3 regions of the uncultured Rummeliibacillus sp. genome follow, and region 1 is predicted to be linked to each of the others. Evidence: riboswitches for the same ligand, from Rfam matches in the RefSeq annotation. Region 1 holds a riboswitch; each other region holds the start of a gene.
The links. A riboswitch is a leader RNA that binds a small molecule or an ion and turns the genes downstream of it on or off. The one in region 1 is predicted to bind S-adenosylmethionine.
Positions count from the first base shown of each region.

Region 2: another riboswitch for S-adenosylmethionine. It lies ahead of Q0977_RS15955 (methionine biosynthesis PLP-dependent protein); the one in region 1 lies ahead of Q0977_RS05840 (methionine ABC transporter ATP-binding protein).
Region 3: another riboswitch for S-adenosylmethionine. It lies ahead of metA (homoserine O-succinyltransferase); the one in region 1 lies ahead of Q0977_RS05840 (methionine ABC transporter ATP-binding protein).

Region 1 covers NZ_CAKQBI010000006.1:90,683-100,867, reverse strand. Annotated here, with positions in the region: gene Q0977_RS05850 (MetQ/NlpA family ABC transporter substrate-binding protein) at 1-471, opposite strand, end outside; gene Q0977_RS05845 (methionine ABC transporter permease) at 527-1,219, opposite strand; gene Q0977_RS05840 (methionine ABC transporter ATP-binding protein) at 1,209-2,222, opposite strand; SAM riboswitch class I at 2,351-2,450, opposite strand; gene Q0977_RS05835 (YolD-like family protein) at 2,572-2,907, opposite strand; gene Q0977_RS05830 (DNA polymerase thumb domain-containing protein) at 2,947-4,203, opposite strand; gene Q0977_RS05825 (carbon-nitrogen family hydrolase) at 4,602-5,390, opposite strand; gene Q0977_RS05820 (pyridoxal phosphate-dependent aminotransferase) at 5,555-6,745, shown strand; gene Q0977_RS05815 (glycine C-acetyltransferase) at 6,882-8,078, opposite strand; gene Q0977_RS05810 (choice-of-anchor J domain-containing protein) at 8,372-10,185, opposite strand, start outside.
Region 2 covers NZ_CAKQBI010000037.1:7,084-17,268, reverse strand. Annotated here, with positions in the region: gene Q0977_RS16000 (hypothetical protein) at 1-159, shown strand, start outside; gene Q0977_RS15995 (thymidylate synthase) at 362-1,306, shown strand; gene Q0977_RS15990 (dihydrofolate reductase) at 1,321-1,800, shown strand; gene Q0977_RS15985 (DegV family protein) at 2,256-3,095, shown strand; gene Q0977_RS15980 (GDSL-type esterase/lipase family protein) at 3,177-3,992, shown strand; gene Q0977_RS15975 (YpmS family protein) at 3,985-4,566, shown strand; gene msrA (peptide-methionine (S)-S-oxide reductase MsrA) at 4,578-5,105, shown strand; gene msrB (peptide-methionine (R)-S-oxide reductase MsrB) at 5,105-5,536, shown strand; gene Q0977_RS15960 (aminotransferase class V-fold PLP-dependent enzyme) at 5,606-6,793, opposite strand; gene Q0977_RS15955 (methionine biosynthesis PLP-dependent protein) at 6,777-7,910, opposite strand; SAM riboswitch class I at 7,981-8,081, opposite strand; gene Q0977_RS15950 (SH3 domain-containing protein) at 8,207-9,004, opposite strand; gene Q0977_RS15945 (YozE family protein) at 9,262-9,480, shown strand; gene deoD (purine-nucleoside phosphorylase) at 9,562-10,185, shown strand, end outside.
Region 3 covers NZ_CAKQBI010000016.1:4,328-14,512, reverse strand. Annotated here, with positions in the region: gene Q0977_RS11340 (sodium:solute symporter family protein) at 1-149, shown strand, start outside; gene Q0977_RS11335 (aminotransferase class I/II-fold pyridoxal phosphate-dependent enzyme) at 295-1,476, opposite strand; SAM riboswitch class I at 1,875-1,980, shown strand; gene metA (homoserine O-succinyltransferase) at 2,212-3,120, shown strand; gene Q0977_RS11325 (translation factor GTPase family protein) at 3,222-5,174, shown strand; gene Q0977_RS11320 (hypothetical protein) at 5,344-5,604, opposite strand; partial or broken gene Q0977_RS11315 (IS1182 family transposase) at 5,694-7,198, shown strand; tRNA gene Q0977_RS11310 (tRNA-Lys) at 7,285-7,358, opposite strand; tRNA gene Q0977_RS11305 (tRNA-Lys) at 7,529-7,602, opposite strand; gene Q0977_RS11300 (YhgE/Pip family protein) at 7,829-9,988, shown strand.

The DNA.
Region 1 (10,185 bases):
TCCCTGATCTTGTAAAGATTTTAAAGTACGAGCTAAGTTTGATGGGTCGTTTGCAATGGCAATTGTTGCTCCATCTTTGATATCATCGACTGATTTATATTTTTTAGAGAAAAAGCCCATTGGTGCTGTTGGTACAATGATTAGACCTTTGATTTTTGTTCCATTTTGTTTGTTAAAGTTTTCTAAGTAGATAGAGTGTTGGAATAAATTCGCATCAATGTCACCAGAATCTAATGCTTTGTTCGGTTGGATATAATCACTAAATTCTTTTAACTCTACTTTGTATCCTTTCTTTTCAAGCTCCGGTACGATTGCTTTTTTAAGCATATCACTATATGGACCTGCTGTTGCACCAATTGTAATGTCTTTTGTTTTTGTTGCTTTACTTGTATCTTTTGATTTATCTCCACCACAAGCCGCTAAAGCCACTGCTAGTACTAGCGTTAATACGCTAAACAAAAATTTCTTCATGTTTAAAACCCCCAATTTTTTATAAAAAGCTATTTTTTCAGAATGCTAGTTACTTTTAACGTTTATCGACTGCTTTTGCAATCGCGTCTCCTGCTAATTGAATTGCTTGGACAATGATGATTAATATAACAACTGTCGCAATCATAATAGTGTTGTCATAACGGTAGTAACCAAAGCGAATTGCTAGGTCACCAATACCACCACCACCGATGATTCCTGCCATTGCTGAGTATGCTACTAAACTAATAATTGTCATGGTGATTCCTTGAATGACACCAGACTTTGCTTCTGGGAGTAACACGTCCTTAATAATCATCCAACGCGTCGCCCCTACAGCAATAGACGCCTCAATAACACCTTTATCAATTTCTCGAAGTGATGTTTCAACAAGTCTTGCGAAAAACGGAATTGATGCGACTGACAAAGAAACACTTGCTGCAATAGGCCCTATCGTATCGCCTATTAACCACTTAGTAACTGGGAATAACGCTACTAAAAGAATGATATATGGAATTGAACGTATTAAGTTAACGATAAAGCCAACCACTACATTCACAAAGCGGTTACCAAGTAAACCGGATCTACTTGTAGAAAACAAGCCTTTTCCTGTGATGAATAAAAGCAAACCAAGTGGTAAACCAATCACCAAGGCTACTGCTAAAGAAATCCCTACCATTAGAAGCGTTTGACCAAATGCTTTCCAAATATCAGGAAGCATTTCTGTAAAATGACTAGGATCAAATAACATTGTCTAACACCTCCACTGTGACTCCACGACTTTCCATATAGGAAATCGAACGGTTAATATCTGCAACTTGCCCATTCAGTTCCATTAGGAAAATGCCGAGTGGCCTTTCCTGTATATATTCAATCGTGCCATGTAGAAAGTTCCCACGTACTTCAAATTGTTGTAGCATATCTGAAATGACACCTTCGCCAGCTACATCACCTTTGAATAAGATTTTAACAATTCTCCCCTTGACGTTTTGTAAAATGGTTGGTGGAATATCAAACGACACTACACTGTTTATAAATTCTTGCGTTAGGGGCTTTTCAGGGTTGGCGAAAATATCATAAACCGACCCTTCTTCGATTACCTTTCCATTTTGCATAATCGCCATGCGATCACAAATTTCCTTCACAACGTCCATTTCATGTGTTATTAGAATAATTGTAATACCAAGTTCTCGGTTGATTTTCTTTAACAATCGTAAAATAGAGGTTGTTGTTGTTGGGTCAAGCGCTGATGTTGCTTCATCGCAAAGTAATATAGAGGGGTTATTAGCTAATGCTCTTGCGATTCCCACACGCTGTTTTTGTCCACCACTTAACTGGGCTGGAAACACATCTTTTTTATCTGACAAACCAACCATATGGAGCAACTCTTTGACTCTTTCATTTCTCTTTACTTTTGATATATTTGCAGCTTTCAATGCAAACTCAATATTTTCCCCTACTGTTTTTTGGCTAATTAAGTAAAAGTGTTGGAAAATCATCCCGATTTTCAATCGTGCTTGTCGAAGTTGCTCACCTTTTAATTTTGTTAAATCTTGACCATCGATTAATATCTGTCCATCTGTTGGCTGTTCTAATAAATTAATGCACCGTAATAAGGAACTCTTGCCTGCTCCAGAATAACCAACTATTCCAAATATCTCTCCGTTATCAATTGTCAATGAGACATGATCTACACCGGTTACGCTTTTCTTTTTTACCTTGTAAATCTTTGATACATTTTGTATTTCCAGCATATACATCCCTCTAATCATTGTTAAATTACTATTGCACAAAAATTCATAATTTCTATTGAAAAACTATGTATTCCTACTAAAAAAAGATACATCCTTCTACTGAAAGATGTATCTTCTAATCAGATGTCGATTTATCTTTCAGAAATAAATTCTGTAGGAATTAGCACCTTCCCAAACGGGGGTTGCTGGACTTCACAGGGCCTATCCCTCAGTCACTCTTGATAAATTCCATTTGTTAAGTTGTAAGTTTATGTTAACCATATTATTTCTTTTTATATTATTTGTCAATCTATTTTTAGAAAAAATAAATTATTTAAAAATATTTTTATATTGGCTTATTTTATGTCTATTATTCAAATACCTTAACATTGAGGATAAATTCTACCGGAACCCATTTATCTTTATATTGGGTATCATTGTGTAGGCATAGCTTTTTTTCTTCGCTAATTAGTTTGGTGATGATTCCTCTATAGTGAACACTAGTTTGTTGGTGCCAAACGTCTAATAATACTTCTTTTTTGCCGTAATATGCTTGCAAAAGTTCTTCCTCTAAGGCTTGTAGGGTCCATTCATCAAAGGTCGGCTTTGTGATTTGCTGATCTTCTTGTTGCCAGGTTCTTAGTCTTTGTACATGTTCTGGCAACATCATCGCAGTCCATTTTATGTTACCTCGATCACGTAACATTTGTAATACCACTCCTTAGTATTGGAATCAGTTTTAGATTTAAATTTTATGCCCACCGAGTAATTTAGAACGATCGATAGCTGTTCCTGCATTTGTATATGATACGGCACGTAATAGAGCCGTAGAACCATAGTGGGTACGAAGGTGATCCATTGTGGTCCCAAGTTGTCGCCGTTTCCAACGTGTTTTATCAAAAAAACTAAGTTGCATAGAATGTTCTGATTCTAACTTTGAAATACTGACACTGATTTGTCGTACAGGGCGCTCGTTGTATTGTTCGTTCAATATCTGTTGGCAAATTTGATAAATAATCATCGTATCGTTTGTTGCTTCATCTATCGTACGTGAACGCTGGAAACCTCCTCCAAAAGCGTTTTTGCTATAAGAAATCCCAAGCGTAATCGTACGTCCTACTTTATAAGCTTCACGCGCTCTTCTTGCCACATCTTCACACATTTCTAGAAGTACGGCGAGCACTTCCGTTTTAGTGTTGTAATCCCGCATCAATATTTGGCTTTTACCATAACTAATTTGACCTTCTATCAATGGCGCTTCGCCAACTTTTGATAGATCAATTCCCCAAGCGTGATAGTAGAGTTGATTGCCCATAATACCAAAATGCCTTTCTAATGTTGTTAAATCAGCGTGCGCTAAATCCCCAACAGAAAAAATCCCCATATTATTAAGGGTTCGCTCGATTCGATGGCCAATTCCCCACATTTTAGATAATGGTGCAACAGGCCATAGCTTTTTTTCTACATCTTCAAAGTCCCACTTCGCAAACCCTGTTTTTTTTGCATCTAAATCAAGTGCAAGTTTTGCTAATAACATATTAGGACCCATCCCAACTGTGCTAGGAATTTCAAATTGGTTATAGAGTTCATATTGGATTTGGTGTGCTGTTTCTACAGGATCTCCCCACAGTTTTTCAGTGCCAGTCAGATCCACAAAACTTTCGTCAATGCTGTATACATGGATGGCCTCCTTCGGCACATAGCTGTTCAATAACTTGGTGATTTCGACTGACATGCGTACAAAGTATTCCATCTTAGGTTCAAACAAATGAATATCTGGATGCTTCGGTATCTCATATAGTCTCGTTCCAGTTTTCACTTGAAAACGTTGTTTCATTATTGGAGAAGCAGCCAGTACAATACTTCCTTTTTGTTCGAAATTCCCTATAACTGCAATTGCCTCTTTTTCAACGTCTAAATGAGCTAAAGTAGCCATACAACTAGCATAAAAACATCTCATATCTATACACATAATGGATCTTCTCGGCATATTTTCATACATTTCAGCACACCTCACAAAAGGAACGTTTGTTCTTATTTTAAAATGAGATAAGTGAGATGGCAAGTAAGAATTCGCACTTACCAATAAACAACAATATTTTTGTTGGTATTATCCTTTTCAGGAAGTCCGTTTAAAGATCGTGCTATTTAATCCACGGAATTTCTTGTTCAATCCACGCCTTTCTGTCTTCAATCCACGCAAATGCATGTTTAATCCACGCTTTCTCGTCTTCAATCCACGCAATTTTGAATTGTATCCACGTTCCGTGAAATTGATGTCATTAATTAAAAAAGGCTTTCATAATGCGTCCATTTAGTTCTCATGCTTTAATCCGTAAAAAAATATATGAAAATCCCCAAACTAAAACCCACTCTGCTCAGCAAAATGGGTTTAAATAATTATTTCAAAATATCCTTATACAATTCTGGGCGTCTATCATCATATACTGGAATCTTCTGACGCACCTCATCGACTTTTGAAAAGTCAACATCGACTATGGCTAACTCTTCTTCTTCGCTCCCTGTCCACAATACTTCTCCCCATGGCTCAATCACCATCGATTGACCATTAAAGTTTTCTTTTTTATGACTAATGCGATTTACCGCAATGATAAAGCTTTGGTTTTCAATAGCACGAGCTTGTAACAACGTTTTCCAGTGATCGATTCTTGCTATTGGCCATTGTGCTGAGACAAATATTACCTTTGCGCCATTTAACGCATGAAGACGAAGCCATTCTGGGAAGCGGATATCATAACAAATCACCCCAGCAGCTTGTATGTCTCCTAATTCAAAATTATTTTGCCCTTCACCAGCTGAAAGATGTAAGTGCTCATCCATCAAACGGAACAAATGTGCTTTATCATACTCTCCAACTAGTTCACCATCGCGATTCACCGTGTACATCGTATTATAAAATCCTTCTTCTTTTTTCGTCGCTACTGATCCACCTACAATGTGAATATGGAGCTCCATAGCTAATGCTTGGAGAAATTTCTTTGTTCTTTCTCCATTTACATCTGCTAATTCTTCTAGTTTTTCTAATGCGTAACCCGTATTCCACATTTCTGGCAAAATAACGAGCTCAGCACCTTTACTAGCTGCCTCTCTTATAAATGCTTCTGCCCTTGTGAAATTTTTTTCAACATCTCCAAAAGCTACGTTTAATTGAATACATCCTATTTTCATTTTTGCACCACCTATGGACATTTTTCTAAAAAGGTTATAGTATTTTCACTAAATCGTTATTCAATTCTGAAAATTCATCTTTATACTATTCTATCTATATGAGATTGAAATGTATAGTACATGAACTCAACACAATACTAATATATCAATCGGAGGAATGCATAATGGAGTTATCCACAAAACTACAAAATTTACCGAAACAGTTTTTTGCAAATCTTGTGAAGCAAGTAAGTGCTGCAGTTGCAGAAGGAAGAGATGTTATAAACTTAGGGCAAGGAAATCCAGATCAACCTACTCCGCCACATATCGTCAAAGTCATGCAAGAAGCAACCGCTAATCCACAAATGCATAAATACTCACCATTCCGTGGATTACCTGAGTTAAAAGAAGCAGTCGCTACATTTTATAAACGTGAATACGATGTGGATATTGACCCTGCTACAGAAGTAGCGGTTCTTTTCGGTGCGAAGGCCGGGCTTGTTGAACTACCTTTAGCCATTTTGAACCCTGGGGACACAATGTTATTACCAGACCCTGGATATCCTGATTATTTATCTGGTGTCACATTGGCTGATGTTCAATTTGAAACAATGCCACTATTGGCTGAAAATGACTTCCTTCCAGATTATCAAAAGCTTTCTGAAGATGTTAAGAAACAAGCAAAATTAATGTATTTAAACTACCCAAATAATCCTACAGGCGGGGTTGCTACAAAAGAATTTTATGAGGACACCGTCAAATTAGCAAAAGAAAATAATATTGTTGTACTGCAAGATTTCGCCTATGGAGCTATTGGCTTTGATGGTAAAAAACCAATTAGTTTTCTTCAAACTGAAGGAGCCAAAGACGTTGGCATTGAATGCTATACATTATCCAAAACGTATAATATGGCAGGCTGGCGTGTTGGTTTCGCAGTTGGTAATGCACAAATTGTCGAAGCATTAAACCTTATACAAGATCACCTCTTTGTTAGCCTATTCCCTGCTATACAACTTGCAGCAGTTGAAGCATTAACTGGAGACCAATCTTGCGTGACGAAACAAGTGGCTATTTATGAAAACAGAAGAAACGCGTTGATCAATGCTTGTGCCGAAGTTGGTTGGCCTGTAACTGCACCAAGAGGATCTTTCTTTGCATGGCTTCCCGTTCCAGAAGGATTCACAAGTCAACAATTTGCTGATTTACTTTTAGAAAAAGCAGACGTTGCTGTCGCTGCTGGTAATGGATTTGGTAAGTATGGAGAAGGTTATATACGAGTAGGCTTATTAGTAGATGAACAACGATTAAAAGAAGGCATTCAAAGAATTGCAAAACTAGGTTTATTTAAAGAAAAAGCTGAACTAGCGAAAAACTAATTTTTAAATAAAGTAATTTCTTTATATTCCAAAATATAGACCCAATCATTAAATAACATCAAAAATGCTATGAAGACGTTTAAAACAATCTTCATAGCATTCTTTTAAAATCCATAATATACTTCTAGTTTCTTTACTAAATAACCCCTAATTCTTTACCCACTTTTTCATAAATAGCTAATGCATCATCTAGCATTTCTTTCGTATGGGCTGCTGTAGGCATATTACGAACGCGACCAGTACCTTTTGGAACAGTTGGGAAGACAATCGCTTTTGCATAAACGCCTTCCTCAATTAGACGAGATGAGAATTGCTGTGTTAGTTTTTCATCTCCGATAATACATGGTGTGATTGGTGTTTCTGAATGACCGATGTTAAAGCCAAGTTTTTTAAGTCCTGCTTTTAAATAATCGCCATTTTCCCAAAGCTTGTCACATAGTTCTGTTGAATCGATTAACATTTGAACTGCATGTGTAATTGCTGCTACGTCACCTGGTGGTAATGCTGTTGAGAATAAAAATGGACGTGAACGAACTTTTAACCAATCGATTAGGTTTTTCTTTCCTGCTACATAACCACCAACAACGCCGATTGCTTTGGATAGCGTACCAATTTGGAAGTCAATGTCATTTTGTAGACCGAATTGTTTTACAGTCCCTTTTCCTTTACCTGTTACACCTGAGCCATGAGCATCATCGACATATGTAATAAGGTCAAATTCTTTTGCAATCTCAACGATTTCAGGAAGTTTTGCGATATCGCCATCCATTGAAAAGACGCCATCAGTAATGACCATGACTTTATTATAAAGACCAGATTCAGTTGCTTCTTTTGCCTTTTTACGAAGATCTTCCATATTGGAATGGTTATAAGCAATAATTTTTGCTTTTGATAGTCTACAACCATCAATAATGGAAGCATGATTTAACTGGTCAGAGAGAATTGCATCATTTTTATCCATTACAGCAGAGATAGCGGCCATATTGCAGTTAAAACCAGATTGATAAGATATCGCTGCTTCGGTTCCTTTAAACTCTGCTAATTTTTCTTCTAATTTCACATGTAGATCAAGTGTACCGTTAATAGTACGAACGGCTCCTGCACCTACACCATAAGAGTCAATTGTTTTTTTAGCAATTTCCTTTAACTCTGGATTTGTTGCTAAGCCAAGATAGTTGTTTGAAGATAGGTTGATCAATTTCTTACCACGTACTTGAATAATTGGACCATTAGCTCCTTCAACGGGATCAATTTCGTTGTATAAGCCTTGGTCACGAAGTTCTTGCAAGTTGTCATTAACGAATGTGTTGAGTACGTTAGACAAGGTCATCATCCCTTTCATACATTATATCGATATTGTAGCATATCAGGTTTTTATTTTGTACTCCTGAAAAGAACTGTTTTCCCACAGACAACTACATACCTCAATAAAATAATATTATATGTACTTCTGAAAAATACAGTTGTATTTACAGAGAAGGGTCTTATCTGAAAAGAAACCTTTACGAAGAGTGTGGCACAATCCTGATTTCGACCATTATAGGACCAATACTACTAAACAAATTTCTGGCATAAAAAGAAGGGGGGATGCTATAAGTTTTGCACTTAAAGCACCCCCCTTACATACTATTTATTTTTCCCCTTTTGCTTTCCTTTGTTAGGTTTATCCCCTTTTAAAATTACTTCATAAGCAAAGTCTACTGGATTTAATAGACCTGGTTTTGCTGCATAAGAAGTAATCATCTTCACATTACCTTCTTTTAGAATTTTTTGGATATCAAGTGCCTGTGCATCTGTTACTGTAAATGGATTTACATGATATACACGTTCTTTACCATTTTTCTTTGTTTGAATAAATGTCACAACATATTCTAGATATTCCTTTTTAACTTGTCCGATAGATTGGAAACCTTCTGTAGAAGATCCAGATTTAGATAATCCTATTTCTGGTATACTAATATTGTTTATATACCAACCAGCTTCCTCTGAACCCCAATCGGTCATATAACGGAATGCGATTAACACCTTTTTCCCTGCATAATTAGAAAGATCAAATGATTCAGCTGTCCAGCCGCCATTTGTTCCTGTAAATCCAGGTAAATTTCCTTTGGTATTTGGATAGCCTTCTTCTGTAATATCCTCTCTAGTGTTGCTATTTGCTAAACTTGTCCAGGTTTCACCATTATCCGTAGATACTTGGACTGCACCAAAGTCCCATTGTTCTTCAATTTGGTAATAATGATCAAATTTCAAAGTAGCATTATTGACTGTAGACAGATCTGCTTCGAAAATCATTTGGTTGTCAGCTTGACTACCTGTATTCCCCCATAAAACTTGTTTGCCGGATCCAAGTGGATCACTCACTGATTTCCACTGCAATGGTAGGAAATCTGCTCCATTAAACTTCATGCCTCTAATTTCTTTCGAAAAATCAAGTGATTTAAAGTCTCCGCCCCAAGCAGGAACACCTTGTTTTTCATAAACCTGTGCTTTCTCAAAGTCTACTGTTTTGCCACGTTTTGTCCCTTGTTGATCAACCACTAAATCTCGCAAATTAATGCTATCAATATCATAATCTTTGCTTACTGAACGATCATCCAATGTAATGGCTGTCATGAAATTTTGATAGACATCTGTAAAGTTCTTTTTCGTTTTATATTGCTTTAATACCTTTTCTACACTTTCGATACCTTGTGAAGTACCATCAGTTGCTAACGATTTGATAAAGTCATGACCAAACTTGTCATATAGATAAAGAGTAAATAGATAAACTTCTCCATAATCAGCAATTGTTTCTGGACCTGTCTCAGCATTAGAATGTTCATCCCAATTCACAAGAGAATTTTCCGGATGATCAAGGAAGAAATTAATCGATCCATCTTCATGGCCATATCCTCCTAAATATTCTGAGAAAGTAGACATTCCCTCGTTAAGCCATGTTTCTTCAGATGGATCATTATCTGCTTGAATTAAATGTTGTAATTCATGAATTGTCGTACCAAAGAAAGTAGATTCTAAGCGTGTATCCCATGAATTTGTATCGATGGTGATAATATTACGATTAATATAATTTTCAAGTGTTTGCCAGAAGAAACCTGCAACAAAGAAAGGATAATTTGGATTATTCCATCCTTCATCTTGTATATTATCAACAAGCATGATGACTTTATCTGAACCCGTATAATAGTCTTTTGGTAATCCAACCAAATCTGGCAACGGTGATTGAGAGCCATCTAATGCATTAGGCGTTCCAAAGAAGTCGGTAGCCTTTGGATAAATATTTTGATCAAACTCATCACGAAGCTTGTCCACTTGAGCTTGTGTTACAACATCGGGCTTTTTAGGATTATTAGGTCCATATGATAAATCATGTGCTACCCATATCTCTACGTTGTCCCCCACACTACGCAAAGTAAATTCTTTAAAAGCTAAATTACGAT
Region 2 (10,185 bases), on a different contig from region 1:
AATCTCCAATCTATTCAAGAAAAACTGACGGATAATCTTCAAGATGAATTGGAAAATAAGAACGAAGATGATTTATCAGATTCAGATTCACAATATTTAGATCAAAATAATAAGAAACTACGTGAAAAAAATTATAATCGAAGTTCAGAAAATGATTAACTATTATAGAGAAAAAAGTTATGCCTAAAACAAATTTTGGGGTATAACTTTTTTCTTTTTCAATCAATGATTCCATTTTCTTTATTATTATTAATGCGAATAAGCTGTTAGTATGTTTGGTGACGATTAGTTAAATAAGAAATTAATACTGCATCATTTTTGTGTTATCATATGAACTAGTATGTAATTGGAGGCTATATCGATGAAACAATACTTAGACCTTTGCCGCCATATTTTAGAAAATGGTAATAATAAGGGAGATCGTACAGGAACAGGTACATGGAGTGTTTTTGGTTATCAAATGAGATTCAATCTGCAAGATGGATTCCCATTAATGACTACTAAAAAAACTGCATTTCGCTTAATTGCTACAGAATTATTGTGGTTTTTAAAAGGGGACACGAATGTCCGTACGTTAATTGAACAAAACAATCATATTTGGGATGAATGGGCTTTTGAAAAATGGGTAAAAAGTGAAGAATATGAAGGACCAGATATGACAGACTTTGGACATCGTGTGTTGCAAGATGAAAAATTTAAAGAACAATATGATGAGCAAATGAACATTTTCCAAAAGAATATATTAGAAGATGAAGCATTTGCGAAGAAATATGGAGATCTTGGTCCAGTTTATGGAAAGCAATGGCGTTCGTGGCCGGATGCAAAAGGTGGTACAATTGACCAAATTCAAAATGTTATTGAATCGATTAAAAAGAATCCCAATTCAAGACGACATATCGTGACAGCTTGGAATCCAGCTGAAGTTGATGATATGGCATTACCACCTTGTCATTCTCTTTTCCAGTTCTATGTAGCAAATGGAAAACTGTCTTGTCAATTATATCAACGAAGTGCAGATGTATTTCTTGGTGTTCCATTTAACATTGCATCTTATGCTCTTTTAACACATTTAATTGCTAAAGAATGTAACCTAGAGGTTGGAGATTTTGTGCATACTTTAGGTGATGCACATATTTATAAGAATCATTTGTCTCAAGTAAAAGAGCAATTGTCACGTACACCAAGAGAGTTACCAAAGTTAGTGATTAAAACGGATAAGGATTCGATATTTGATTATGAAATAACGGATTTGATAATTGAAGGATATGATCCTTATCCACGTATATCAGCACCAATTTCTGTGTGAGGAGGCTAAGCAGGATGATTTCATTGATTGTAGCTTATGATGAAAATCGTGTAATGGGTTATAACAATAAGATGCCTTGGCATTTACCAGGGGATTTAGCTTATTTCAAAAAAACGACAATGGGTAAACCAATGATTATGGGGCGTAAAACATTTGAATCTATTGGAAAAGCCTTACCAGGAAGAACGAATATTGTCATAACAAGAGATCCAAATTACAAAGCAGAAGGTATTGTAGTTGCCCATTCTTTTGAGGAAGCTTTAGAAATTGCTAAAAAAGAAGAAAAAGAAATAATGGTTATTGGAGGAGAACAAATTTTCCGTTTAGCTCTTCCAATTGCAGATGTTCTTTATGTAACAAAAATACAACACACTTTCCAGGGTGACACATTTTTCCCTAAATTAGGTAATAAATGGAAAAAAGTATCTGGATCAGAAACCTTTGAAACAAAAGAAGGTATAAAGTTCGCTTATTTCATCTTCAAAAAGAAATAATGTTTGACGATTGTTTAATTAGTAGAATCTGAAAGAACGGACTGTTAGACCTAGAATATAATTTTATTTTTGAGTAATCGCTCTTTTTCATTCAATGTGGAGGAGCGATTTTTGTTTTGAATTTTTAAATGTAGCTCTCTAGTTTATAAAAATGAATATATGAAAAATAAATATTTCTATACATGTTCTTTCAAATAAAATGCATAATATAGAAGACATCCAACTTTTTTATATCCTGCTTAATCGAAAACACTCGAAAAGAACCTCTTTAAACCAAATTAACTTTCATCTACTTTTTCTCTAAATCCATAATATAACTGACAAATGTCACATGTTTAATGTGAAATTCGTGAGTACAATATATGATAAGGTTTTCACCAAAATAAAAGGCTAATAGTTTACTATATAGCGATATCATTTTATAATGAAATGAATCTACTAAAGGATGTGTCAATGTGGGACGAATTCATATTGTTACCGATTCGACCGGCGAATTAACAAAAGAAGAAATTGAAAGATATAATATCCATATAGTTCCATTAACTTTTCAATTTGATCAAGAAACATTTGTTGATGGAAAGGATATTGGTCCTGAAGAATTTCTAGAAAAAATGGCTAATACGTCTAAATTGCCTAAAAGTTCTCAACCAGCTGTAGGTGTTTTTAAAGAATTGTTTGATGAACTTGGTAGTAATGGAGACGAAGTTTTAGTTATAACAATGACTGGTGGCATGAGCGGAACAGTAAAATCTGCCGAAGCAGCAGCAACAATGTCAGAATCCAAAGTTGTAGTAGTGGATTCCCGCTATATTTCTTACGCTTTAGGTTTCCAAGTTTTAGAAGCGGCGAAGATGGCAGAAGAAGGCAAGTCAATGGAAGAAATTATAGAAAGACTAGATCATATTCGTTCAAATACAAATTTGTTTGTAGTTGTGGATACACTTGAAAACTTGATAAAAGGTGGTCGTATTGGTAAAGGGACTGGTTTAATAGGATCATTATTGAATATAAAACCAATTGCTTCACTTGAAGGTGGAGCTTACAATCCTGTCGCAAAAGTACGGAGCCATAAACAAGTAGTTAAGTATATTTTTAAGCAATTCCAAGAAAATACTAAGGGTAAAACGATTAAAGGTGTAGGAATTGCTCATGCAAATGGTTTAGCAATGGGAGAACCATTAAAAAGAATGATTGAAGAGTCAGGCTATCAAAATGTGAAGCTTGGTTTTACATCGCCAATCATTAGTACGCATACTGGGCCAGGTGCAATAGGTATTTCATATTATACAGACTAATTAGGCGGCAGGGATTAAAATAACATTCCCTGCTTTCTTTTCATTTGAGCGACAAAGTCGACATGAAAGGAAGAAATGAAATTGAAAAAAAGGCTAATACTAATCTTATCCGTTCTGATCTTAATTGCTTGCGGAATTACTGATAATAATGGACATCAAAAAGATGAAAATAAAAAATTAGCAGTTACACAAATGTTTAAAACTAAAAACATACAATATGTCGCTTTAGGGGATTCTTTAACTCAAGGTGTTGGAGATGAACTAGATAAACAAGGATATGTTGGTCGCCTAGATAAAGAAATGAAAACATGGCAAGGTGTTAAATCTGTTACTGTTATAAATACTGCAAAAAGAGGACGTAGAAGCGATCAATTAATAGATCAAATCCAATCTGGTAAAATTGATAATGCCCTTAAACAGGCAGATTTTATCACATTAACAATTGGTGGAAATGATTTGATGAAAATTGTTCGTACCAATATTACAAATTTAGATAAGAAAGCGTTTGATAAAAAAAGACCTGCGTTTCAACAAAGATATGAAACCATAATGGAATTGATTCGCGAACGGAATCCAAATGCACCTGTTATATTAATTGGCGTTTACAATCCTTTGTCTATTTTTACGAAGGAAGAATCAGATATGAATACAATTATGAGTGAATGGAATTCAGATATACGTGGATTTGCTAATAATGATGAGCATGCCGTATTTATTAATATTGAAGATTTGTTTGAGTCAAATGATAATCTTGTCTATCACAGTGACTTTTTCCACCCTAATGCAAAAGGATATGATCTATTGACAGCAAGAATTATTAAAACATTACATGAAGTGAATTTAAATAAACTGTCAGAAGGACAATTTGATTTTAAGGAGGAGTCTTTAGATGAATAAATGGAAATTGGCATTTATACTCCTCTTTTCAGCGGTTATTCTAACAATAGCGACAACTGTTTTTATGATTACAAGACCAATAGCTGAAACACCCACTCCAACGACAAGTGAACTACCTGAAGGAAGTCATCTACAAGTTGTTACTACAGCCGATGACTTTGAAAATTTGGCTAATCAGCTCATATCTAACTCTATGAAGGGCTCTAAAATCCCTGTTAAAATGTATGTTGATGACCAAGTAACATTAAGCGGAACGTTACCAGTATTTGATATGGATTTGCCAATTGTCATGACATTTGATCCAACAATTGTTGATGGGAATCTATTACTAAAACAAAAAACAATTGAAGTAGGTATGCTTGATATTCCACCAGCAACAGCCCTAAAATTATTAAAGGATTCTGTTGAATTGCCAACTTGGATGGTTGTTCAACCGAAAGAAGAACAAATCTATATCAACTTGACAGAGATAAATATTCCATTAGGCGATAATTTAGAAGGAAGAGTACAAGCAAAAGAATTCAATTTAGATGAAAATCGCATTATACTAGACGTAGTAATTCCTAAAAAATAGGGGGTTTTTGTATGACATTGGAAAAGGCGACTTTTGCTGGAGGTTGTTTCTGGTGTATGGTCAAACCATTTGATGAACAACCAGGAATCGAGTCGGTTATTTCGGGATATACAGGTGGATATGTAGAAAATCCAAGTTATCAACAAGTTTGCTCTGATTTAACTGGCCATTATGAAGCAGTACAAATCACATATGACCCTCTAATCTTTCCTTATGAAAAACTAGTGGAGATTTTTTGGACGCTAATTGATCCAACCGATGCTGGTGGACAATTTCATGATCGTGGTAGATCATATATGACAGCAATTTTTTATCATAATGAAGAACAAAAAAAGATAGCGGAAGCATCAAGAAAAGCATTAGAAGAATCCCAAAAGTTCAATCTTCCAATTGCAACAAAGATTTTAGAAGCAAAGCCGTTTTATCCTGCTGAAGAGTATCACCAATACTATTATAAAAAGAATCCTTCTCACTACGAACTTTATTCAATTGGTTCAGGTCGCGCTGCATTTCAAAAAGATAATTGGGGGGCACATTGATGGATAAAGAAAGACGTTTAAAAGAATTAACTCCGATGCAGTATCATGTAACACAAGAAAAAGGTACAGAACCTCCATTTCGCAACGAATATGACAATCACTTTGAAGAGGGACTATATGTAGATATTGTTTCCGGTGAACCATTATTTTCTTCAAAAGATAAATTTCAATCAGGTTGTGGCTGGCCTGCATTTACGAAACCTGTAAAACAAACAGGGATTATTGAACATACAGATACAAGCTTTGGTATGTTAAGAACAGAAGTAAGAAGTAAAGAAGCTGACTCACATCTTGGTCATGTATTTCCAGATGGACCAATTGAAACGGGTGGACTTCGCTACTGTATCAATTCAGCTGCATTGCGATTTATTCCAAAAAATCAGTTAGCGCAAGCTGGCTATGCACAATTTGAAAAGTTATTTGAAGATTAACTTTATAAAATAGAAGAAAAGCTGATGTACCAATTAGAGTACATCAGCTTTTTTATGACTTATTTAACTTTATTTTTTGACTGAAACTATATCTTTTGCTGCTTGAAAAGCTTGTTCAAAATCAGCGATTAAATCATCCACATTTTCAAGCCCAACTGAGAACCTTAAAAGTCCTTCTGTAATGCCACGTTTATCGCGCTCTTCTTTAGGAATAGCAGCATGACTCATTGTCACTGGGTATGAAAGAATAGATTCAACTCCACCAAGACTAACTGCAAAAATCGGAATTTGAACATGTTCAACAAAAGCCTTTGTCAGCTCACGATTTGGTAATGTGAATGATAATACAGCACCAGCGTTTGATGCTTGGTTCGCATGGATTTCATAACCTGGATGATTCTTTAATCCAGGGTAGTGAACTTCTTTAACCAATTCATGGTGTTCGAGGTAAGAGGCAATCTTTATCGCCGATTGTGATGATTGTGATAAGCGAGCATTTAATGTTTTAATACCTTGTATCAATGAAAATGAATCTTGTGCCCCTAAAATAGCACCCATCGAATTTTGCATAAAGTAAATTTGTTTTCCAAGTTCTTCGTCTTTTGTGACGGCAAGACCAGCAATAATATCACTATGGCCGCCTAAAAATTTCGTAGCACTATGTAATACTACATCAACGCCTAGTTCAAGCGGACGTTGGTAAAGTGGTGTCATAAAGGTATTGTCGACAAAAGTTAACAAATTATGTTTTTTAGCAATGGAAACAATACCACGAATATCAGTAATACCTAGAAGTGGATTCGCGGGAGTTTCAGCATATAAAATCTTTGTATTTGGTTGGATGGCAGCTTCTACTTCTTGCAAGTTCGTAAAATCTGCGAAAGAATGTGAAATACCGTATTTTGTTAAAACCTGTGTAACAAAACGATAAGTTCCACCATATACTTCGCTTGTAATGACAATATGATCACCTGTATTTAGAGTAAGTAGGGCAGAAGCAATTGCTGCAATGCCTGATGAAAAGGCAAATCCTCTTGAACCTCCTTCAAGTTCAGCAATTGTTTTTTCTAATGCATCACGAGTAGGGTTTCCAGAGCGACTGTAGTCGTAGGGACCGAAAGAATCAAAATGTTCTTGGTCAAAAGTAGATGAAAGATAGATTGGTACATTCACAGCACCTGTCTTTTGTTCGTAATCGCCTCTAGTAGAAGCAGTTATTAGACTAGTTTCGATAGATTGTTTATTTTGTTGACTCATGGAAAGACACCTCTTTATTGATAGTAGTAAAAACTTGTTGGAGATCTTCTATTAAATCTTCGGCTTCTTCTATTCCTACTGAAAAACGTAACAATGAGTTGTCAACACCACGTGCAGTTCGTTCTTCTTCAGGTATATCAGCATGTGTTTGAGTAGCCGGGTAGGTGATAAAACTTTCAACGCCTCCTAAACTTTCAGCAAATGCGATAAGTTTTAAATTTTGAAGAAATGCTGGTACCAATTTGGAATGCTGTAATCGGAAAGAAATCATGCCACCTAATCCAGTGTAAAGAACCTCTTTTACGGATGGTTCTTTACTTAAATAGTCAACAATTTTTCGTGCATTTTCTGTATGTTGTTTCATGCGAACATGTAAAGTTTTTAGACCGCGGAGTAAAAGCCAACTGTCAATCGGGGCTAATGTTGCACCTGAAGCATTATGGTTATGAAGAAGTTTTTCACACAAGTCTTCTCCTTTTGCCACGACCAGACCTGCAAGAACATCATTATGTCCTCCAATATACTTAGTAGCACTATGAATAACAATATCTGCGCCAAGTTCAATTGGACGTTGATAATACGGAGTCAAAAAAGTATTATCAACAATCAGTAAAAGTTGATTTTTTTTCGCTAACTTTGCAAATAGTTCAATATTGATTTCTTGCATTAATGGATTTGTTGGTGATTCTATAAAAAGTGCTTTTGTATGTTCATTTATAATTGCTTCGACTTCTGCGATAGATTGGAAAGGTGTGAAATGAGCGTGAATACCATATTGGTTTTCGTATTGACGAGCAAGTCGATATGTACCTCCGTAAATGTCATCTGAATAGATTATTTCGTCTCCTGATTTGAAAAGGGATAAAACTAATTGGATTGCAGCCATCCCGCTACTACAGGCAAAACCTGCATCTCCACTTTCTAAAGCGGCAATTCCTTCCTCTAAAACAGCCCGAGTTGGATTTTTTGTACGCGTATAATCATAGCCTGTCGATTGGCCGAGTCCTGCATGTCGATATGCGGTAGAAAGATAAATAGGTGTATTAATCGCACCAGTCCGAGGATCTGTTTCTGTTCCGATTTGCGCTAAACGAGTCGAAATATGTTTTTTTGTCATGTTCATCATCCTTTTCTAAAAAAATAAAAGGCCCTCAGAAGAAGAGGACCTTGTACTTAAAAAGTCAATCTTCTTATCTGCTAGAAATACATCTACTGGAATTAGCACCTTACCAAATTGGTGGTTGCTGAGATTTCACAGGGCCAGTCCCTCCATCTCTCTCGATAAGAAATTTACATTAAATTGTTAGAAAAATTTTAATTAATGAAATAGTAACACTTTATGAAATACTATGCAATAGCATAATGAAAGAAAAAGCCCCCTAAATTATTTCAGGGAGCTCTTTAATCGTTCAATTATTTTGTTTCAATTTTTGTGATTTCAAAAGTGACTTTTTTGTTTTTCACAGTTTTAATTGCGCCAGCATTTGGGGCGTAATATGTGATTGAACCGTCTGCAGCTTTAATACCGACAACTGATTTAAATGTACCTGCTTTTACTTTAAAAGTGTTTGAAATAGATACGATTTTGTAATTTTTTTTGTTTGCTTTAAATACTTGTCCCTTTGTAAAAGGGTAAACGATTTGACGAATAGTACCTGTTTTAAATTTGTAATCTAAACCTTTAGAAGATTCTTTTACTAAAAATGATTGTTTATTGTTACCTGTTTTTTTGTACCAGTAAGTCCAACCTGTTGAATTGCGTTTGCCAGTTGAATATAGTTTTCCGTCTTTGCCATTTTCAACATAGTAGTAAGTATTTGTTACTACGGGGCGATAAGTTGTTTTTTTACTATTTGAAGTACTCGTACTTTTTTTAGTTGTAGTTTTTTTAGTAGTTGTAGTTTTTGTAGCTGTTGTTTTCTTGCTTGTATTTTTGCTAAATGATAAGTAAGAAGCATATACATAAGCTGTTTTTTTGTTGAATTTAATTTTTGCCCAGCCTGTTTTTGATTTACTATATACGACTACTTTAGTACCTTTCCAAAGTGTTCCAACTTTTTTGGCATTAGCTGAAGGTTCAGCGTGAACGTATACGCTATTTGCTACTTTTGCGTTCATTGTTTTTGGTGTTGCTGCGTCACTGTTTGCTGTAAAAGTAAATAAAGTCCCAAACATGACTATGAAAGATAGTAAGCTTTTTACTATTTTCATTTGAATCATCTCCTCATATATACCAATAATCTAGGTAGAGATGCGGTAATCTTTATTGATAATATTTTCGCATCCGAGTTATAGAACGAAGATGAAATGGGAAGGTTGCCATTATCATGAAAAAAGTAAGAAAATGTTTTCCAGGTAGAGAAGAAATTAGATAAGTTACAATTAGAGTTTTAATATAGTTTCCAAAGATAAGTAATTTTCGTGTAAAATGAATGTAAGTTATAATGAAATAAAGGCAGGAAGTCCAAATGAAACCATCATTTTATCATTTCGTATTATCTTTTAGAGGAGCAAAAGATGCAAAAGGGGATTTTGCAGAAGCTGCTTTTCATGACCATAGTTTTCCTAAACAGGAAGAAGATTTTCAAAACATCTCAAGATATATAGAAGAAAAAGCAGATCATGCGTTAAGTGCAGTTGTATTTGATGAACTTTGGCAACAATATGATGAAAAATATGAAGAATAATTTTTGATTGTCAGAGGTCGGACTTTACTGTTACAATGAGTCAGGCATATTGAAAATTTTAAATTGAAAAGGAGAATAATTATGAGTATCCATATTAATGCTAAACAAGGCGAAATCGCTGAAATCGTACTTTTACCAGGAGATCCTTTACGTGCAAAATATATCGCAGAAACATTCTTAGAAGATGTTACTCAATATAACGAAGTACGTAATATGTTTGGTTACACAGGTACATACAAAGGAAAACGTATCTCTGTACAAGGTACAGGTATGGGTGTACCATCTATTGCTATTTACACAACTGAACTTATGCAAGAATACGGATGTCAAAAACTAATCCGTGTTGGTACTTGTGGTGCACTAAAACGTGATGTTAAAGTTCGTGATGTCATCCTTGCTCAATCAGCAACAACTGATTCTAAGATGAATGAAATTATCTTCAAAGGAATCGATTTCGCACCAACCGCTGACTTCGATCTATTATTAAAAGCATATAAAGCAGGGGAAGAAGCTGGACTAAACTTACGTGCTGGTAATGTTTACACAGCTGACTTATTCTATGGTGAAGATAACCAAAACGAAAAATTAGCAGATTACGGTGTATTAGCAGTTGAAATGGAAACTGCAGCACTATATACACTAGCAGCAAAATTCAATCGTCAAGCCCTATCTGTACTAACAGTATCTGACCACCTACTAACTGGC
Region 3 (10,185 bases), on a different contig from region 1:
CTACTAATATAATTGTGTCACTCTCAACACGTGCACCTTCACAAGAACTTCAGGACGCGGTTATAAACCTACGCTATCCAGAACAGATGATTTATAAAGACGGTGAAGTTTATTTAAATGAAGGCTCATCGAAGGATATAAAGAATTAAGAGGGGGAGCAGTTTACCCCCTTTTTTTATGGAATCAAAGTATTGGGGTTTTAGTTAATGAAAAGCTCCACTGGTTAAGCTTAAACAACAAAAAAGTTCAAACTTGTCAAGAAACAAATTTGAACTTTGAAATATAACTCAAAATTTATACGCCAACTTCAACTTTTGAAAGCTTTCCCAGACGTTCTACAGCCTCTTTAAGTAAAGATTCTTCTTGAACTAATGCTAGACGGACATAATTTTTACCGGCATCTCCAAATATTGAACCTGGAACCATTACAACGCCTGTTTTTTCAATTGCATGATATACAAAATCGATGTCGTTCATCTCTTGATTAGGATATTTTGCAAAAACAAACATTCCACCTTCTGATGGTGTAACATTCCAACCAATACTCTCTAAACCTTCGACTAAAATATGGTGACGTTTTGTAAACACAGAACGTAAACGGTCAGTGATTTCTTCAGCATGATCTAAAGCTACACATGCAGCATCTTGAATCGGTTGGTAAGTACCATAGTCAAGGTTCGATTTTAGTTCTTGTATAATCGAAATCATTTCAGCATTACCAGCAATATAAGCAATACGTGCTCCTGCTAAACTAAAACTTTTAGAAAGAGAATTGATTTCCATGCCAACTTCTTTTGCGCCAGGTGTAGATAAGAAACTCATAGGCTTGCCACCATCAAAATAGAATTCTGAGTATGCAGCGTCGTGAAGTACTATTATATTGTATTTTCTTGCAAATGCTACAACTTTAGCGAAAAATACTTCAGATGGCATTGCAGGTACAGGGTTACCAGGTAAATTTAAAATCATCATTTTTGCTTTTTCAGCAATTTCAACTGGAATCGCATCAAAGTCTGGTAAAAAAGAATTTTCTTCTAACAAAGGCATATAATAAGGAATTGCTTCTGCTAGGTGAATACCGGCATCATAGGCTACATAGGCGGGATTTGTTGTTAAAACATAATCTCCCGGGTTACAAAAGGCCATTGGTACATGAACTAAACCTTCTTGAGAACCCATAGTTTGAATAATTTCTGATTCGGGATCTAAATCTACATTACTACGACGTTTATAATAATTTGCAACAGCTTGGTAGAATTTTTTCGTTCCGCCCAAAGTATAACCGTAAGAACTTGCTAATGCTGCTTGATTAGAAAGTTCCATACGTACTTTTTCATCGGGGGGGAGGTCTGGGCTACCGAGACTTAAATCGATTAACTTAGTACCAGAAGCTGCTTTACGATTGGCGGCCGCTTTTAAATCTCCGAATATTGCTTTTGGAAACATAGCCATTTTTTTTGATCTTTCGATTTTCACTAGTAAGCACTCCTTAGTTAAAACTTAAATTTAACAATTATTTTATCATAGTTATCTATTATATAACAGTAAAAATTAGAAAAATTAAAAAACATAATCCGCATACAAAAACATATCCAGGAAGAATAGTCAAACTTAGTAGGTAATATAATAGATTTAATCTAAATATGTATAAAGAGTCTATTTCAAAATCCTCCTTAGTTTAAAAATGGATACTGATTGTAACCTACATTCATGTGGCTTTTTTTCAATTTTCATACTAAATTCTCCATAATTATAATAAGCTAGGAATAAGTGGTTCTTTTTCTTTAAAGTTGCTTAAGTTTCTGTTTTTCTTGTATTTTCTGAAAAGTTTGCAATATCAGCATTTCCATGTTAGGATTACATTAATTGTATAGATCTTATCAAGAGAAGCTGAGGGAAATGGCCCTATGAAGCTTCAGCAACCTCTGCTCTGCAGAAAGGTGCTAAGTCCTACAAGACAACTGTCTTGGAAGATAAGAAAACTGAGCGGAATTTAAACCTCTTTTCTTATCATAGAAAAGGGGTTTTATTTTTTATCACTCAATTACATTAAGCTAGTTCCTACATCAATTCCACCTATATAACCTAACAAACTAGTGTTAGGTTGAGAGAAGTAATTGTAGGAATTTAAGTTAGTGATTTCAATTGTCAAATTATGAATAATCTTCTCAATCGAAAGTGATTAAAGATATTCAAAAAGGAGAGTTACAAATGCCAATTAATATTCCTAAAGATTTACCTGCTACAGAACTGTTAAAAAAAGAAAAAATATTCGTAATGGATGAAGATCGATCTAGAAGTCAAAATATTCGTCCTTTAAATATAGCTATATTAAATTTGATGCCACAAAAAGAAAAAACAGAATTACAACTTCTTAGACTTTTAGGTAATACACCTTTACAAACAAACGTAACATTTCTAAATACTGCAACACATGAATCAAAAAATGTAAGTAAATCTCATTTAGAAACTTTCTATACTACTTATGAAGAGGTTAAACATCGTCGTTTTGATGGACTGATCATTACTGGTGCCCCAATTGAGCTTATGGAATTTGAAGATGTTGATTTTTGGGAAGAAATAAAGCAAATAATGGATTGGTCAAAAACAAATGTAACATCTGTTTTACATATTTGTTGGGGAGCACAAGCAGCCCTTTATCATCATTTTGGAATTGGAAAATTCCCGTTACCTGAAAAGTGTTCAGGAGTTTTTAACCATACAGTAAAAGATTCAACTGTAAAATTATTAAGAGGGTTTAATGACGTGTTCACTGCACCACATTCACGTAATACTTCGGTTTCATTAGAAGAAGTCGAAGCGCATCCTGAATTATCAGTGTTATCCTCTTCTGATGAAGCTGGCCTTTTTATAGCTATTTCAAAAGATGAAAGATTAATAATGGTAACTGGCCATTTAGAATATGATGCTTGTACATTGAAAGATGAGTATGAAAGAGATGTCGCAAAAGGTTTAGACATCCCTATACCTAAACATTATTTTCCAAATGACGATCCAACGAAGAGGCCTTTGAATGTTTGGCGTTCACATACACATCTACTATTTTCAAATTGGTTAAACTATTATGTATACCAAGAAACACCATATGAATGGGAGTGAACAGACCGTTGTAAGCAAACGAATGCTTGCAACGGTATTTTTTATGAGAGAAAGGATTTGATATACTAATGTTAATGAAATATTAGAAATGAGGAAGTACAATGTTTAAAACAATCGGGGTTTTAGCACATGTCGATGCTGGTAAAACGACATTTTCCGAACAGTTGTTATTTCATACAAATAGTATAAAAACTAGAGGCCGCGTAGATCATAAAGACGCTTTTTTGGATTACAATGCGATAGAAAAGGAAAGAGGAATAACTGTTTTTGCGGAACAAGGTAGATTTATAAAAAATGGAGATACTTATACAATTATCGATACGCCTGGACATATAGACTTTTCTCCTGAAATGGAAAGGGCTATAAAAGTAATGGATTATGCAATAGTCATAGTAAGCGCTGTTGATGGAGTAGAAGGCCATACAGAAACAATTTGGCAACTCCTCAAAAAACACGAAATTCCTACTTTTCTATTTATCAATAAAATTGATCAAGAAGCTGCAAATGTTCCTAAAGTACTTAAAGAATTGCAACAAGAATTAGATCAAAATATTCTTCCAATTACTAACTGCTTAACAAATCAAACTCTATCAGAATCAGTTATTGAATTTATCGCTGAACATGATGATGAATTATTAGAAAAATATTTGGAACAAAATATTGATATGCAACTTTTTTTATCAACATTTCGACGCTTGATACAAAATAGAGAAGTATTTCCTTGTGCATATGGTTCCGCCTTAAAAGATATCGGTATAGTAGAATTTTTAGATCAAATTTCTATTTTAACGGAAACAACATATAATATAGAGCGCCCTTTTACTTCAAGAATATTTAAAATTAGACATGATAATAATAGGCAACGAATTACATTTATGAAGGCGTTAACAGGTACATTAAAAGTGCGTGATGAACTGAAGTTTGGAGAGAATACAGAAAAAGTAACAGAAATTCGATTATATAATGGCAACCAATATGAAGTTGTAAAAGAAGTAAAAGCTGGTGAAATATTTGCTGTTACTGGAATTTCTAGTGCTGCTATTGGAGATATAATTGGGGAGGAAGTTACCGATTATGGTCTATCAGTTAATATAATCCCAACATTACAATCGAAAGTAGTAAATGAAGGTAATGAAAATATAAAGGATGTATTAGCTTATTTTCAATTATTGGATGAAGAGGATCCTTCTTTACATGTAATTTGGAATGAGAGATTCCAAGAAATCCATTTACATGTTATGGGGATTATTCAGTTAGAGGTATTAACTGAAGTTGTTAAAAATCGATTTGGTTTACATATATATTTTGAAAAACCTCAAATATTATATAAGGAAACAATAGCGTCAAAAGTAATTGGATATGGTCATTTTGAACCTCTAAAACATTACGCTGAGGTGCATCTTCTAATGGAGCCAACTGAAAGAGGAGCAGGTATAATATTTGAAAATGCCTGTCAAGCAGATGACTTATCTGATGGTCACCAAAGATTAGTGAAACAACATATTTTTGAAAAAGAGCACCATGGTTTATTAACTGGTTTTCCTATTACAGATATTAAGTTTACGTTACTGACAGGACGAGCTCATATTAAGCATACAGAAGGTGGCGATTTTAGAGAAGCCACTTTAAGAGCGATTCGACAAGGTCTTGAACAAGTAGAAAATCATTTACTAGAACCATATTATCATTTCAAAATGAAAGCTTCTGCTGAATTTGTTGGGAGAATGATGACGGATATTCAAAAATTGCATGGTGAATTTGAGCCTCCAATAATGACTAAAGAAAAAGTACTGATCAATGGTAAGGGACCTGTATCAACGTTTATGGATTACAACTCAACATTTTCATCTTATACGAATGGAAAAGGTGTATTAAATTTGACGTTTAGTGGCTATGATCAATGCCATAATCCAGATGAAGTAATTGAAATGATTAATTATGATAAGAATAGTGATCCTGAATACACATCTTCAAGTATATTTTGCTCGAAAGGTAAAGGATATACAGTTCCTTGGGCCGAAGCAGAAGTAGCAATGCATTGCTTAAAAAAATGATATTGTGTGGGAAGAATCTAATAATTGGCCTTCAAGATTTGAGGAGATAGATGAACTATACAATTTTTTGAGCAACAAATCTAGCACCTCAGTTATTGTCTATGACGAATGTAATAACTGAAATTTATTAATAAGTTTGATCAAGTACGTATATTATTATATTTGCTTATTAGATTACAACGCTGTAATCCAAATAAATAATAAAAAACACAGCATAATTAAAGAGGTCGCTGAAAAAGTCCTTTCTGATTTTTATTGCGAGTATGAGAACCATCCATTTGTTCTCATACTCGCTTTTTTCAGCCGTGGATTTCCGTTCCAGGCAGGCGCTTTCCGCGTGCACGGCTTCAATCTCCTCGTCACTTCGTTCCTGCGGGGCTTTCAGCTCGCGCTGTTCCCGCTGGAGTCGCTGCCTTCCACTCCAATCCACTATGTTCTCCTTCTTTAATAGATTTTTTGTTCAAAAAAGCAACGCCTTTCCTGTATAATTAAATGAAGTAAATGTAGGTGGTATACCTGATGATTTCAAACCAAGAAACCCTTAAATTAAGCCCATTCATGGCAATTTATGATATGGTCGTGCCAAAAGATAATATGCTTCGTCAAATCAACGAACTTGTGGATTGCACATTCATTTTAAAGAGCTAAAAACAAAATACTGTTTAGACAACGGGCGTAACGCAATACCTCCGATTCGAATGTTTAAGTATTTATTGTTAAAAGCTATTTTTGATGTATCAGATATCAATGTCGTGGAACGTTCCAAATATGATATGTCATTTAAGTATTGCTTAGATATGTCACCAGAAGATGCGGTGATTGATCCAAGTTCACTTACAAAATTCCGCAGACTTCGTCTCAAGGACGTGAGTTTATTAGACATGCTTATAGGGAAAACGGTTGAAATCGCATTAGAAAAGAAAATTATCAAAAGTAAATCGATTATTGTGGATGCCACACATACAAAAGCTCGATATAATCAAAAATCACCAAAGGAATTTTTACAGAAAAAATCAAAAAATGTACGAAAAACAGTCTATCAATTTGACGAATCCATGAAAGAAAAATTCCCAACGAAAACGACTTCTAACGAAGTAAAAGATGAATTAGCTTATTGTAAAGAAGTCATTACAGTCGTCGAAAATGAACCGAAAATTTCCTATATCCCAGCTGTTCAAGAAAAATTAAATGTCTTATAAGAAGTGGTTGAAGACTATACAGAACAGTTCAATCACTCTGCAGACCCAGATGCACGTATCGGTCATAAAACAGCTGATTCTTCATTTTTTGGTTTCAAAACGCACATTGCGATGAGTGATGAAAGATTGATCTCCGCTGCAATTGTGACAACAGGTGAACAAAGTGATGGAAAATATCTTCAAGAACTCATTGAAAAAAGCAAAGAAACAGGTATGGAAATTGACACGGTGATTGGAGATACAGCTTATTCTGAAAAGGAAAATATTCATTACGCAAAAGAAAACAAAATTCAATTAGTATCAAAGTTGAATCCAGTAATTACAGATGGTATACGACCAAAGGAAAAAGAATTTGAATTTAATAAGGATGCCGATTTATTTATCTGCCCAGCAGGAAATTTAGCTACTCGAAAAGCACGGACAGGCAAGAAAAACCAAGGGAAAAATCAAGTGCTAACTTACTTTTTTGATATCGAAAAATGTAAAGTTTGTCCTCTTCAAGAGGGATGTTATAAAAAAGGAGCGAAGAGTAAAAGTTACTCGGTGATTAAATCAACAGAACATAAGGAGCAAGAAATATTTCAAAATACCGAGGAATTTAAAGAAAAAGCAAAATCTCAATATAAGATTGAAGCAAAGAATAGTGAATTAAAACACAGACACGGGTATGATGTAGCATCATCTGCGGGTCTATTAGGTATGAACATGCAAGGAGCGATGGCTATATTCGCCGTCAATCTCAAACGAATTATGACCATTTTGAAGGAAAAAGAATATAAAAGAATAGAGAAAAAGGCGACTTTCTGTTCAAAATCGAACCGATAGTCGCCTTTTATTTTTGATAACTGTTTAACAAAATAAAAAACGTGAGTTTTTCAGTGGCCTCTAATTAAATGCTGTGTTTTTTATTATGGGCGTAGTGGGGGTCGAACCCACAACCCCCTGATTAAGAGTCAGGTGCGCTAGCCAATTGCGCCATACGCCCGTTTGCTTTATGACATAAATTATCTTAACGCTATATTCTAATAATGTCAAGCGGAAAATTATAGTTTCTTAAAGAGATTAAATACCGAGTAGATCATTCCTTATAAAGATAAAAATAATTCAGAGATAAAAAAGAACCATCACAATATTGTGATGGTTCTTTTAAAATGATGGGCATAGTGGGGGTCGAACCCACAACCCCCTGATTAAGAGTCAGGTGCGCTAGCCAATTGCGCCATATGCCCATTTTGTAACAACAAAATATATTATAATACTATATCGTAATAATGTCAAGGGTATCCATTCATTTTTAATTAATATTGTCGAAATTTGCTTAAAAAATATTTTGTGGAAATAGAGGTTAAAAACAGAATATTTAGAATATATATTATACAGAAATGTATAGCCACAATTGAATGAATGTTCATTCATAATGGTCATTTCTACATTTAAAAAGAATGGGGGATAGAAATGGATGCGTTCAAAGTTTTAGGTAAAGAATTGTCAAAACTTAAAGAAAACAAAGGGGTGTTGTTTTCAGTAATCGGTGTCTTGTTGATACCACTAGTTTATGCAGCAATTTTGTTATCTGCCAAATGGGGACCTTATGATCATCTTGACAATCTTCCAGTTGCATTTGTAAATAATGATGCTGGAGCCGTATCCGATGGCAAAGAAATTAATGCGGGAAATGAACTAGTAGCAGAACTAAAGGAAAGCAAAGCTTTGGGATGGAGCTTTGTAACGATGGAAGAAGCAAAAAAAGGTATGAAAGATCAAAAGTATTATATGATGATTGAAGTACCTGAGGACTTTTCTCAAAAAGTAACGACTGTTTTAGATGAAAATCCTCAAATACCTGAGTTGAGATATGTTCAAAATGAGGGGCTCAACTTCATGGCTGCACAAGTCACAAAAAGTGCTGTAGAAAAAATTCGAGAGCAATTAGGTAACAAAATAACAGCAACATATACTAGTACGATTTTTGCTAAACTTGGTGACATTTCAAATGGATTTACAACGGGTGCAGATGGCTCAAAGAAAATCTCAAAAGGAACAAAGACGCTTTCTGACGGTACTCAAAAACTATTAGACTCATTAAATGAAAAAAATAGTGATATTAAGACACTTGCGGATGGCTCTAGTAAAGCTGCAGCAGGTTCACAACAACTTTTAGTTTCTCTTCAAAATGGACAAGGAAATATTAACAAATTAGCTGCAGGTTCGAAACAAGTAGCAAACGGTATTGGGACTTTAAAGTCAGGTTCACAACAGGTATTAAATGGACTAAAATCAGCTAAAGCTGGTAGTAGCTCTTTGACAAATGGTTTAGAAAAACAATTAAAACCTGGTGTAGCCCAATTAAATGGTGGTATTCAAAAAGTAACAGAAACAACACCTCAATTAGTTTCAGGCTCTCAAAATTTAACCAATGGAATGAAAGCGTTTTTATCCAAACATCCAGAATTAGCCCAAGATATCGAATTTATGACACTTGTTGGTACAAGTGATGCTATTACTAAAGGATTAACACAATTCAATCAACAAATCCAACCATTAAAAACAGGTGCAAATTCTTTAGCGGCTGGCGTAAATCAGTTAGCAGCAGGCTCAAAACAATTAGATTCTGGTCTTAACCAGTTGATTACAGGGCAAACGTCTGCAATTGGGGGGATAAATAAACTACAATCAGGTGCTACTCAGGTGGCAAATGGTAATGCAAGTTTATCTTCTAATTGGGCGAAACTCTCATCATCTGTTGCAACATTAAATGGAGGTTTAAAACAAATTAGTGTTGGTAATCAACAGGTATCTACAGGATGGGGGACAATCACAACTGGTGTAAACAGTTTGAATAAAGGAGCTACTAAACTTCAATCTGGAAGTCAAGAATTAACAGACGGACTATCAGATGGAGCGAAACAAGTGAGCAGTATTAAAGCAACTGATAATACAATTGCAATGTTCTCAAATCCAGTGAGTTTAAAGGGAGAAAAAGAAAATGCATATGAATACTACCGTGATTCAACAGCACCTTATATTCTTTCTTTAGCACTATTTGTCGGTTTACTTGTTTTAACATTTGTAACCGATTTCAAACGCCCAGCAATTTTACCTGGTTCTGGATTAAGTTGGTTTGTAAGCAAATGGCTAAAATTAGGTATTTTAGCAGTTGCCCAAGGTGTCTTAGTATCACTATTTGCCTTGTTGTTCTTAAAACTTCAAGTAGCAAGTGCGGGTCAATTTATACTATTTAGTATTTTTGTCAGTGTAACATTTATGACAATTATTTTCTTCTTAGTTTCGATAGCTGGCAATTTTGGACGTTTTGTTGCATTTGCATTTATCGTCCTTCAATTGACGATTACAGGTTCCAACCTACCGATTCCTATGCTTCCAGAGAATTTAAGATCATTAAGTCAATATTTGCCTTTAACGTATTCAAATGAAGGCTTCAAATCAATTATTTCTTTAGGAGATGCTTCATTGTTAGTCCAAAATACGTTAACATTATTAATCTATCTGATTGTTTTCTCAGTTTTAACATTAGCTGTATTATTATTTAGTTATAAATCGCTTTCTAACAAAATGTCTAAAAATGATCCTCAAGCAGAAGAATTTGTTGCTTAATAAAAATATTAATTTTTGGAGAGTATTTCATTTCCAATTAGGATGGTGGAAGCTTGACTCTACCACCGAAGGAGTAAGGTCTTTCCCGTAGGTTTGCTACTTATGGGAAGGACCTTTTCAATTTTATTAAAAGCATCCTTCTTACATTATTTACATTTTTAAAAGAAAGTGTATAATAATTTCTAATATTCAAAACA